2 linked regions of the Prochlorococcus marinus XMU1419 genome follow. The protein of the gene in region 1 interacts with the protein of each later gene in a pairwise test. Links are inferred from orthologs where the notes say so. Each region holds a gene or a part of one and is shown on either strand. Other genes may lie near its edges.

Region 1 (5,937 bases):
TTCAAGCGAGATCCAAACAACTAGAAAAATTGACTTTATCATCTTCCTTTAAGCCTTTATTGGTAGCTCCATTTGATGCAGAGTTATTTGGTCATTGGTGGTATGAGGGACCTTTTTTTATTGAAAATATACTAAAGAACTCTAGTAAATATTCAATTAAGCTTACTAATTTAAAAGAATTCTTAATGCAAAAACCAAATCTTCAGATTTGTGATCCATCGCCATCAAGCTGGGGGCAAGGTGGTTACCATAATTACTGGATTAATGATGCAAATGCATGGATCGTTCCAGAAATTACAAAGGCAGGATCAACATTTGTAGATTTGTGCTTGGTAAATTTTAATAATGATTTATCTCTAAGGCTCTTCAAGCAAGCTGCAAGAGAACTACTTCTTTCTGAGTCTTCTGATTGGAGTTTTATCCTAAGAGCTGGAACCACAACTGAGCTCGCAAAAGAGAGAATAGAAAGACACTTATTTAGGTTCTGGAAATTGGTTGAAATGATTAAAAATCATTCTAATGTAGATCTAAGATTTCTTGAAGATATTGAGGAAGAGGATAAAGTCTTCCCAAATATAGATATTGATGATTGGCGGAAATAAAAATACTAATTTAACTTGAGCATTCCAAGTTTTACTTTTAGAGGTGAATTTATAAACATCTTACTCATCACGTAAATTAGTTTTGGAAGTGGAAGTGTATTAGTAAGAAAACCTACCCATTCATTGGTTGATAATCTAAAGAAATTTGAGAAAAAGCTTCTTAACCTACTTTCGTCAAAACTCATCAATCTTCTCAGACCGTATTGGTAAAGTTTATGCCTTTGTGTTAGTTCGTAAGGCCATAGGATTTCCCACCCTTTTGAAGCTAAATCTAGTGAACTTAGATGAGGTTCTTTTAAAAAGATTGCTAATTTTTTTGCAAGTAATGGAGCTCTTCTTAATAAAGATCCAACCATGTATCCTGATGCAGGATGAACCATACTTGCAGCCCCTCCGAAACCAAGTACAAATTGTTTTTTAAATGGGAGGGGTAAATTCATAGGGAAAAGGCAATTCTCTTCATGAAAAATTTCACTTACTTCAATACCCTTACTATTCAGTCTTTTATAAAGTCTTTTTTTAAGATTTTCTTGGGATAATGCAGGATAACTAGCTAATGAAGTTTCTTCAACAAAAAAAGTGTCGTTACCAAGATCCATCGCATAAAGAAAGGAAGGAGATGATGACTTTTCTTCATTATTTAAATGATTTGGACGAAAATCCATTAGAACGAATTGTTCTTTATTAACAGGTGGTGATGTAAATTTACCTACAATTCCGTAAGCAGCTTGTTGAGCTATTTCATTTTGAAATGGTCTTTGTACAAAATTACTTTTATGACCACTTGCGTCAATAACTAATCTCGCCTTTATTTTGAGACCTGAAAAACAAATTACCTCAGATAGTTTATTTTTTTCTTTAATATCTTTTGCTGTTTCATTCAACCATTCAATACCTTTACATTTTTTTAAAAGCTCATTTTGAAAGGCCTCTTGATTTATTAAACCATAGTCGTAGTTGTGTTTTGTTGGAGTATCCCCTTTTTTATTTTCCCCATCTCCAAAAAAACTAACTGTTTCACACCATCGGTGAGATAATAAGGACTCTAACCCTAATTCTTCTAATTCAGATGCCCAAATACCATATGTATTCTCCCATTTTTCATTTGGAGATTTTGTTGATATACCCTTAATATTTAGATTTTGCTTGGCTAATTCTGCAGCTAAACATAATGCTGCAGGACCTGAACCTAAAATTAAAATATCAATTATTTCCATATTATTTGGCTAACCATAAGGTTTTTAATTTTGTTCAACTGAGCTATGTTGGTCTTTTTCCTCTATTTGTTCATGAGGTACCAATACAACTTCAGATAAACGGTCACCGTCATCTAATCTTTGCAATTTCACTCCTGTAGCTGCTCTAGATTGCTGAGAGATTTTATCTGCGTTTGTTCTTACTATTACGCCTTTTTCGGTCACAAGTAGTAATTCTTCTCCCTCGCCAAGGACCTTCAAACAAACTAGCTGATCATCTTTAATTCTAAATTTTATTGCTCTCAAACCCATGCCTGCTCTTTTTTGTAATCTAAACTGAGCTACAGGTACTCTCTTCCCTAGTCCAAATGCACTGGCTATTAATACCCATGGACCATCTGAAGAGTTTTCCTCATTATTATCATCAAGATCCTCTGTGAGATCCTCTATTTTAGCCAATTGATCAACCAAATTAGATGTTAAAACATCCATAGAAACTAAATTGTCGCCTTCTCTCAAGTTCATTGATTTAACCCCTCTTGCTGTTCTACCAAGTGGTCTTAATTCATTGATATCTAGTCTGAAATGAATCGCCATTCCTGATTTAGATCCAATCATTACACTATCACCTTCTTTTGATAATCTGACCCAAGTTAGGGCATCTCCATCCTCAAGATTAATTGCTATTAGTCCATTTGAGCGAATTTTTGAGAAAGCGGAAAGTGCAGTTCTTTTTATAAAGCCAGCTTTAGTTAGCATTAATAAATAACGATCGTCAACAAAAGAATCCACAGCAACTAGCGAAGTTATTTTTTCTTCTCTTGGAATTGGGAGAAGTTGAACTGATGGAGTTCCTTTTGCTGTTCTGCTACTCATAGGAACTCTATATGCTGGGAGAGCATAAGCTACTCCTCTATCACTGAAAAGCAAAAGAGTATCATGATCGTTACAGCTTATAAATAATTTCACATCATCATCTTCTTTAGTTTTTGTGCCAGCTTTACCCCTTGAACCACGACTAGTAGATTCAAAATCGTTTACAGGCATTCTTTTTAAATAACCTGCTTCAGTTAATAGAACTACAGATCTGTCATTTGCTATGAGATCAATATCATCTAATCCGCCGCCTAAATCAAGTATTTCTGTTTTCCTAGGAGAAGAAAATCTTTCATCGATTTTATTAATTTCTTCAAGAATAATTTCAAAAATTCTTTCTTTACTATTCAATATCTGCTGATATTCGTTAATTTTTCGGGTTAATTCATTATGTTCTCCTTTGATTTTATCTGCTTCAAGGGCAGTTAATCTTCTTAATTGCATTTGTAGAATTGCATCAGCCTGTGTGGAAGATAACTCATGATCAGTTTGTAATTTTTCTCTAGCTGAAACTGTATCTTTTGCTGATCTTATTAGATTAATAATCTCATCCATAGAACCCAACGCTAATAAAAGACCTTGTACTATGTGATCCCTTTCTTCAGCCTTTTTTAATAAAAATCCTGTTCTTCGCCTAATTGTCTCCACTCTGAAGTCTAGAAATACATCTAACATTTTCCTGAGTGATAGTGTTGTGGGCTCTCCTTTTACTAAAGCAAGGATATTTGCACTAAAGTTATTTTGCAGAGGTGTTAACTTAAATAAATTATTTAAAACTACTTGTGGGTAGGCATCCCTTTTTAGTTCAATAACAATCCTCATTCCGTCTCTATCACTTTCATCTCTAATATCAGAAATTCCTTCTAATTTTTTTTCATTAACCAAGTCAGCAATTCTTTCTATCAATGCAGCCTTATTTGTTTGAAATGGGAGCTCTGTAATTATTACTGCATCTTTTTCTGCTCTACCACTGGATTTAATTTGCTCAATATTTGCTACACCTCTCATTGTTATTGAACCCCTCCCTGTCTTGAAAGTTTCTCTAATACCATCTCTGCCTAAGATTTGACCACCTGTGGGAAAATCAGGACCCTTAATTATTTCAAAAAGTTCTCTATCTTCAATCGAAGGGTTATTGATGATTGATTTAAGACCATTTATTAATTCCCCTAAGTTATGAGGTGGAATATTAGTTGCCATTCCTACTGCTATTCCAGATGATCCATTAAGTAGTAGTTGAGGAATCCTAGCAGGTAAAACTGTTGGTTCTTGCTGAGAACCGTCAAAATTATCGGCGAAATCTACAGTTTCAGATTCAATATCCTCTAATAAACTTTCATCTGTAAGAGACTGTAAACGAGATTCTGTATATCTCATTGCTGCTGGGGGATCGTTATCAACAGAACCAAAGTTCCCATGACCATCTATTAGTGGCATCCTCATAGAGAAATCCTGAGCCATCCTAACCAAAGCATCATAAACAGCAGTATCGCCATGAGGGTGGTATTTACCTAGTACTTCTCCGACAACTCTTGCACATTTTCTGTATGGCCTACCGCTAGTTAAACCAAGTTCATACATTGCATAAAGAATTCTTCTATGAACAGGTTTTAATCCATCTCTTGCATCTGGAAGAGCACGACCGACTATAACGCTCATTGCATACTCAAGATATGATCGAGACATCTCGTTTCTTAGGTCAGTCTGAATAATTCGGTCGTTATCTTCGCTTAATCCTGAGTCATCAGAATCTAAAATATCAGACATATAAAAATCCTTTCTTTAATAATAATCGCTGATTGTCATAATGAATAAAAAAAAATATTTATTTAACTCCCAAATACTCACATTTACACACAAATCAAAATAAAACCTTTTGTTTTTGAATAAACCTTGGCTTATTACCCCTTTAGTTGTTAATTTATTCAGAATAGAAAGAAAAATTCCGTGAATATTGAACTTGGTTTAAATAAAAAAGTCAGAAGGGCTTATGGCATTGATGAAATAGCTTTAGTCCCTGGTAAAAGAACACTTGATTACGATTTGACTGATCCTTCTTGGTCAATAGGTGATATCAAAAGAGAAGTTCCGATTCTAGCTAGTGCCATGGATAGTGTTGTCGATGTCAATACGGCTGTAGAACTCACAAAATTAGGTTCCATAGGGGTTATTAATATGGAGGGTATACAAACAAGATATGAAAATCCTGATGAAATATTGAACCAAATAGCATCAGTCGGGAAGAATGATTTCGTTCCTTTAATGCAAAAGATATATAGTGAACCCGTCAAGGAGGGATTGATTTTACAAAGAATAAATGAGGTCAAGGAAGGAGGAGGTATCGCTGCTTTTAGTGGGACTCCTCAAGCAGCTATTAAATTTAAAGAAACACTTAATAATTCCAAAATAGATTTATTTTTTCTTCAAGGAACAGTTGTTTCAACTGAACATCTTGGTATGGAAGGTAAGGAAACCCTAAATATTAAAGATCTCTGCCAGTCTATGAATGTCCCAGTTGTAGCTGGAAATTGTGTTACTTACGAAGTTGCAAAACTTCTCATGGATGCTGGAGTTGCAGGACTAATGGTTGGGATAGGACCTGGAGCGGCATGTACATCAAGAGGAGTATTGGGAATTGGAATCCCTCAAGCAACAGCAATCGCTGATTGTAGTGCGGCAAGAAATGATTACTTTAAAGAAAGTGGTCGTTACATTCCTATTATTGGTGATGGAGGGATTGTGACGGGTGGAGATATTTGTAAATGTTTAGCATGTGGAGCAGATGCTGTAATGATTGGATCCCCAATAGCTAAATCCTCAAACGCTCCAGGTAAAGGATTTCACTGGGGTATGGCTACTCCAAGTCCAGTATTGCCTAGGGGCACAAGAATTGAAGTTGGTTCAACAGGATCCTTAGAAAGAATAATTAAAGGCCCTGCCTTACTTGATGATGGGACACATAACTTATTAGGAGCCATTAGAACTTCAATGAGTACTCTTGGGGCAAAAAATATTAAAGAAATGCAAGAAGTTGAAATAGTTATTGCACCATCCCTTCTTACAGAGGGTAAGGTTTATCAAAAAGCTCAGCAGCTTGGCATGGGTAAATAGCGTTTTTGAGAGCAAAATTATTAAATCCTATAGAATTAAGCATTAAATTAAACAAATTTCACATAAGGAGTTATTATTGAATGATGGGGGCAACCCCATACTCCTCACACACTAAATCGCCCGATTATTCGGGCTTTTTTAGATGTTTTGTT
Region 2 (4,799 bases), on another replicon or contig:
GAAGGGCTAAAAAATCATATCTTTGTATTGCTCGTGCGACTTCTTCTTGATTAGTATTGGTTGAAATATTAACTACATCTTTTGTCATTACATCTCCTATAGGTTTGGCAGGATCAGCTGTCACAAGGTCTCTAAGAGAAAGAATTCCTGTTAAATGTCTTTCTTTATCCGTTACATATAAGCTATAAATAGTTTCTGTAAATGGAGCTCTTTTTCTCACCAAAGATAGAGCTTCAGCCGCTGTTTGCATCTCTTTAAGATCTATAAATTCAGTAGTCATTAATCTTCCAGCAGTTTCTGGCTCATATCCAAGTAATTCAGCTGTTACTTTTCTTTCACCAGGACTAAGTGCAGATAAAAATTTTCGTACAACTTTTGCAGGTAACTCATCAAAAAGTTGCACCCTATCGTCAGGTGACATTTTTTCTACAATTTCTAGAACTTCTCCCGAACGAAGTCTGTCTAATAAAGTTTGCTGAACTATTGGATCTAAATATTCATAAACTTCAATTGCCTCATTTTTCTTTAACAATCGGAATGCCAATGCTTGCAGTATTAATGGAAGACTTCCAATAGCATCAGCAATATCGACAGGCTGGGAAGGCTCAAGAAGTAACTTTGCTTCATCATAATTTCCTGCTACTAGTAATTCTTCAAGTTGAATAGTAATTTTTTCTCTATTACTTATTTCTGAAGAAAAGGATCTAATCGATTCAAGTCTACTCTCATTCATTGATATAATTCCTAGTCAAGGTCTTAACAACATTATAAGAAATCTAAGTAATTTTTCTACTGATCCAAAACCCACAAATCATTATAAATAAATTAGTGATGATTATTAAATTAAAAAATATTATGAATTTTATCCATTCTCCTTGATGAAGAATTTCATATAAAAGAAATACGAATCCAGTGAAAGAAGTAAAACAAGAAAAAAAACCAGTTAATAAAATTTTTTTACTTAAGTCATTTAATCTTTTTCTAATTATAAAACCAAAGAAAAATGATCCAACTAGTGAAATAATTAAGTTATCGTCTATTAGCAATCTTAATAAAGTCGCTAAATAGCATGCTAAGAGGATATAAATATAATATTTTATTTTCACATTAATAAAAATTTAACTAGAAAATAACCTAAATAAAATAAAATAAAAGCAATAAACATTACCTCTAAATAATGAAAAAATAAACTTAAGAATTTTCTCTTTTGAAATAAAATAAATAGTTGATATATAAAAGAAGAAAATGTACTAAAAGATCCTAAAAAACCAGCATAAAATAACATTAATAAGTTGTTATTACTAAAATTTAATGCCACAAAAATTCCTAAAAAGAAGGATCCTATAAAATTTACTACTGAAATATTTTGAATGTCAAAACCTAAATTTATTTTTAAATTATTTTGTATGATTATTCTAAGTATTAATCCTAAAGTACTACCAAGAAAAACTATTCTTATTGAATGAAAATCCAAAATTTACATTTTTATCCAGCCTTTTGTAATTTTATAAGGATCGTCCAAAAATTTATTAGAAGCTAATTCAACCCTTACCCAAACTTCGCTTTCGCTAACTTTCCAATTACGTAAAACTGATAATGTAGTACCTATATCAAGAACTAATAATTCTTTTGCATAAATTTTAGGAAAAGAATAAAGAGAAGTATTTGATGTCAATATAATTTCGTTTGTATTACTATAAAACTGATGTTGACTTAAATTTTTTTGAATTCCCCCAGCAGGTAAGGTAATCGGACCTATTAACGCAAATATAATTAAACAAATATTCTTTAGCAGATTATTCATTATATATCTAAAGTTGCCAAATCTAAGTTACTACTATGAGTTTCAATAAACTCTCTTCTTGGACCAACTTTATCTCCCATTAATATATTAAATATTCTATCAGCTTCAAGAGCATCTTCTATTTCAACCCTCTTCATCATCCTGGTCTGAGGATTCATTGTGGTATCCCACAATTGTTTTGGCATCATTTCACCTAACCCTTTAAATCTTTGAATATTATAGTTAGCATTTTCTCCGAATCCTTCAATTGTATCCTTTAATTGATTCTCGTTATAGCAATATTTATGATTTTTTCCTCTTTCTACTTTATAGAGTGGAGGACAAGCTATGTATATAAAACCTTTCTCAACCAGTTCTCTCTGGTATCTATAAAAGAATGTCAATAATAAAGTCCTAATATGAGCACCGTCAACATCCGCATCAGTCATAATAACGACTCTATGGTATCTTAAGGAGCTAACATCAAACTCCTCACCTTTAATTCCTAACCCTAGAGCCGTAATTAACGACTGAATTTCTGTATTTTTGTATATTTTAGTATCATCGGTTTTTTCAATATTAAGAATTTTACCTCTTAAGGGCAATATAGCTTGAAAATTTCTATCTCTTCCTTGTTTTGCCGAACCTCCCGCAGAATCTCCCTCAACAATATAAATTTCTGATTCTGAGGGATCTCTGGAACTACAATCAGCTAATTTGCCAGGCAAAGTCGAACTTTCCAAAACACTCTTTCTTCTTACTAATTCTCTCGCTCTTCTTGCAGCTTCTGCTGCATTAAACGATTGAATTGCTTTTTCAAGAATCAAGTCCAAAATTCCAGGATTAAATTCCATATATTTTGTGAGAGCCTCCCCTATAAGAGAATCAACAATTCCTCTTACTTCGGTATTACCTAATTTTGTTTTTGTCTGACCTTCAAACTCGGGATCTGGAACTTTGACTGATAAAACTACAGTCAAGCCCTCTCTAATATTTTCGCCAGCTAAATTTTTTTCACCATCCTTTCTTTTGCCTCTTTTTTTTGAAAGATTATTAAAAGTTCTTGTCAAAACTGTTTTTAGCCCCTCAATATGAGTGCCTCCATCGATTGTTCTTATGTTATTAGCAAAGCCTAAAATATTGTCTGAATATACATCAGAACACCATTGTAAAGCTGCTTCTACGTAAACGTTTTCTCTCTGTGAATCAACATAAATTATCTCAGGATGAATTGACTCTTTTTCTGCATTCATATACTCAACATATTCTTTAATGCCTCCTTGGTATAGGTAAATTTCTTCTTTAAAAGAACCATCTGATAATTCATTTCTCTCATCTCTAAAAACAATTTTTACGCCACCATTAAGATAAGCAAGTTCTCTTAACCTGGAAGAAAGCAGAGCAAATTCAAATTCTATTCCTCCAGAAAAAATTGTTTTATCGGGTTTAAAACAAATAGTAGTGCCTTTTTTAAAAGGTTTTATAGTCTGCTTTTTAGTGTGCAATTCACCCTTTGATACCCCTTTTTCAAATCTTTGATTAAACTCACTGCCATCCCTATAAACAGTAACGTTAACCCATTCGCTTAAAGCATTAACCACAGATATTCCTACTCCATGCAAGCCGCCAGAAACTTTATAACCTCCACTTCCAAATTTACCTCCTGCGTGAAGAACAGTAAGTACAGTTTCTAAAGCACTTTTCCCTGTCCTTGGATGAATATCTGTAGGTATACCACGGCCATTATCTGAGATTAAAGCTGATCCATCTGATTGAAGAACAATTTCAATATGATCACAATGTCCTGCAAGTGCTTCGTCAACTGAGTTATCAACAACCTCGTATACCAAATGATGTAAACCTCTTGGGCCCGTAGAGCCTATATACATTCCAGGGCGTTTACGAACGGGCTCTAACCCTTCTAAAACCTGAATCTGTTCTGCACCATAGTCATTTGAGATTTTATTAGATCTTTTGTCCTCACTCATTTAATAAAAAAAAAACATTAATCTTTTAAAATGTTATTTTTAAAAGGTCTTTAATTAAACTTATCACTGTAATTAAAGAAAGGCTCGAAGTATATGAAAAATTTAATTACTTTAATTATATAGCCAATAAAATATTCTTCAGAAATTAACATGATTTCTAATTCACCTCATGTAATAGTTTTAATAGGGCCCACAGCGAGTGGTAAAACAGAATTAGCTATAGAAGTTGCAGAATATTTTAAAACTTATATACATAATATCGATTCAAGACAAATATATAAATATATGGATATTGGCACAGCGAAACCATCTAAGAGTCAACAAAAAAAAATAAAGCATTTTTTATTAGATATTAAAGAGCCCTCTAGTCCAATTAATGTAAAACAATTTCAAGAAATTGCTCAAAAATCTATAGAAAGAGAAATTAAACTAAAAAATCTACCTTTCCTTGTGGGAGGAAGTGGTTTGTATATGAACGCAATAACAAAAGGGTTTTTTGTGCCAGATATTCCCCCACAGAATTATTTGAGGAGACAATTAGAAGATCTTGGTCAGAAAGAATGTTGGGAAATTTTAAAGAATTGTGATCCAAAATCAACAAAAAAAATTAATTCTGGTGATCAGATTAGAACAATAAGAGCTTTGGAAGTCCTTTATGTAACGGGTAAACCTTTATCAACTCAAATAGTGCAGAAACCACCTGACTGGAGAATACTAGAGCTTGGAATAGATAGAAATAATTTAAAAGAGAGAATTTTACAAAGAACAAAAAATATGTTTAATACTGGAATTATTGAAGAAACAAAACATCTTATTTTTCAATATGGATCTGACTTGCCAATACTAAAAACCATTGGTTATCGGGAAGCTAAGGAAGTCCTAAATAACAATTTAACGATAAATCAGGCAATTGAATTAACTTCTATAAAAACTATCCAATTTGCCAAAAGACAAAAAACATGGTTTCGAAATAAAAATAATCCTATTTGGCTTAATAACAAAAACCTGCTAAAAGATGCAATAATTAA

Evidence for each region. The genes of interacting proteins can lie anywhere in the genome.
Region 2: the proteins of gyrA (region 1) and gyrB interact in binary tests that used the Escherichia coli proteins (3 or more experiments, as listed by UniProt). The link is inferred for Prochlorococcus marinus XMU1419 from one-to-one orthologs.

Annotation. Positions count from the first base shown.
Region 1 is NZ_JAAORO010000002.1:361,162-367,098, reverse strand. Bases 1,643-4,792 are described here. They hold gyrA (DNA gyrase subunit A), read right to left. Parts: upstream 4,442-4,792; coding sequence 1,844-4,441; downstream 1,643-1,843. Other genes in these bases: HA151_RS05715 (GuaB3 family IMP dehydrogenase-related protein), read left to right, coding at 4,622-4,792; crtL (lycopene beta cyclase), read right to left, coding at 1,643-1,819. Also shown: HA151_RS05730 (glycoside hydrolase family 57 protein), read left to right, coding at 1-602; more of crtL, read right to left, coding at 608-1,642; more of HA151_RS05715, read left to right, coding at 4,793-5,785. UniProt on the Escherichia coli protein: A type II topoisomerase that negatively supercoils closed circular double-stranded (ds) DNA in an ATP-dependent manner to maintain chromosomes in an underwound state.
Region 2 is NZ_JAAORO010000003.1:497,925-502,723, forward strand. The notes cover bases 1,288-4,162. They hold gyrB (DNA topoisomerase (ATP-hydrolyzing) subunit B), read right to left. Parts: upstream 3,772-4,162; coding sequence 1,804-3,771; downstream 1,288-1,803. Other genes in these bases: HA151_RS08855 (fluoride efflux transporter FluC), read right to left, coding at 1,288-1,474; HA151_RS08860 (hypothetical protein), read right to left, coding at 1,478-1,807; miaA (tRNA (adenosine(37)-N6)-dimethylallyltransferase MiaA), read left to right, coding at 3,922-4,162. Outside these bases: mgtE (magnesium transporter), read right to left, coding at 1-733; HA151_RS09385 (CrcB family protein), read right to left, coding at 777-1,106; more of HA151_RS08855, read right to left, coding at 1,103-1,287; more of miaA, read left to right, coding at 4,163-4,799. UniProt on the Escherichia coli protein: DNA gyrase negatively supercoils closed circular double-stranded DNA in an ATP-dependent manner to maintain chromosomes in an underwound state.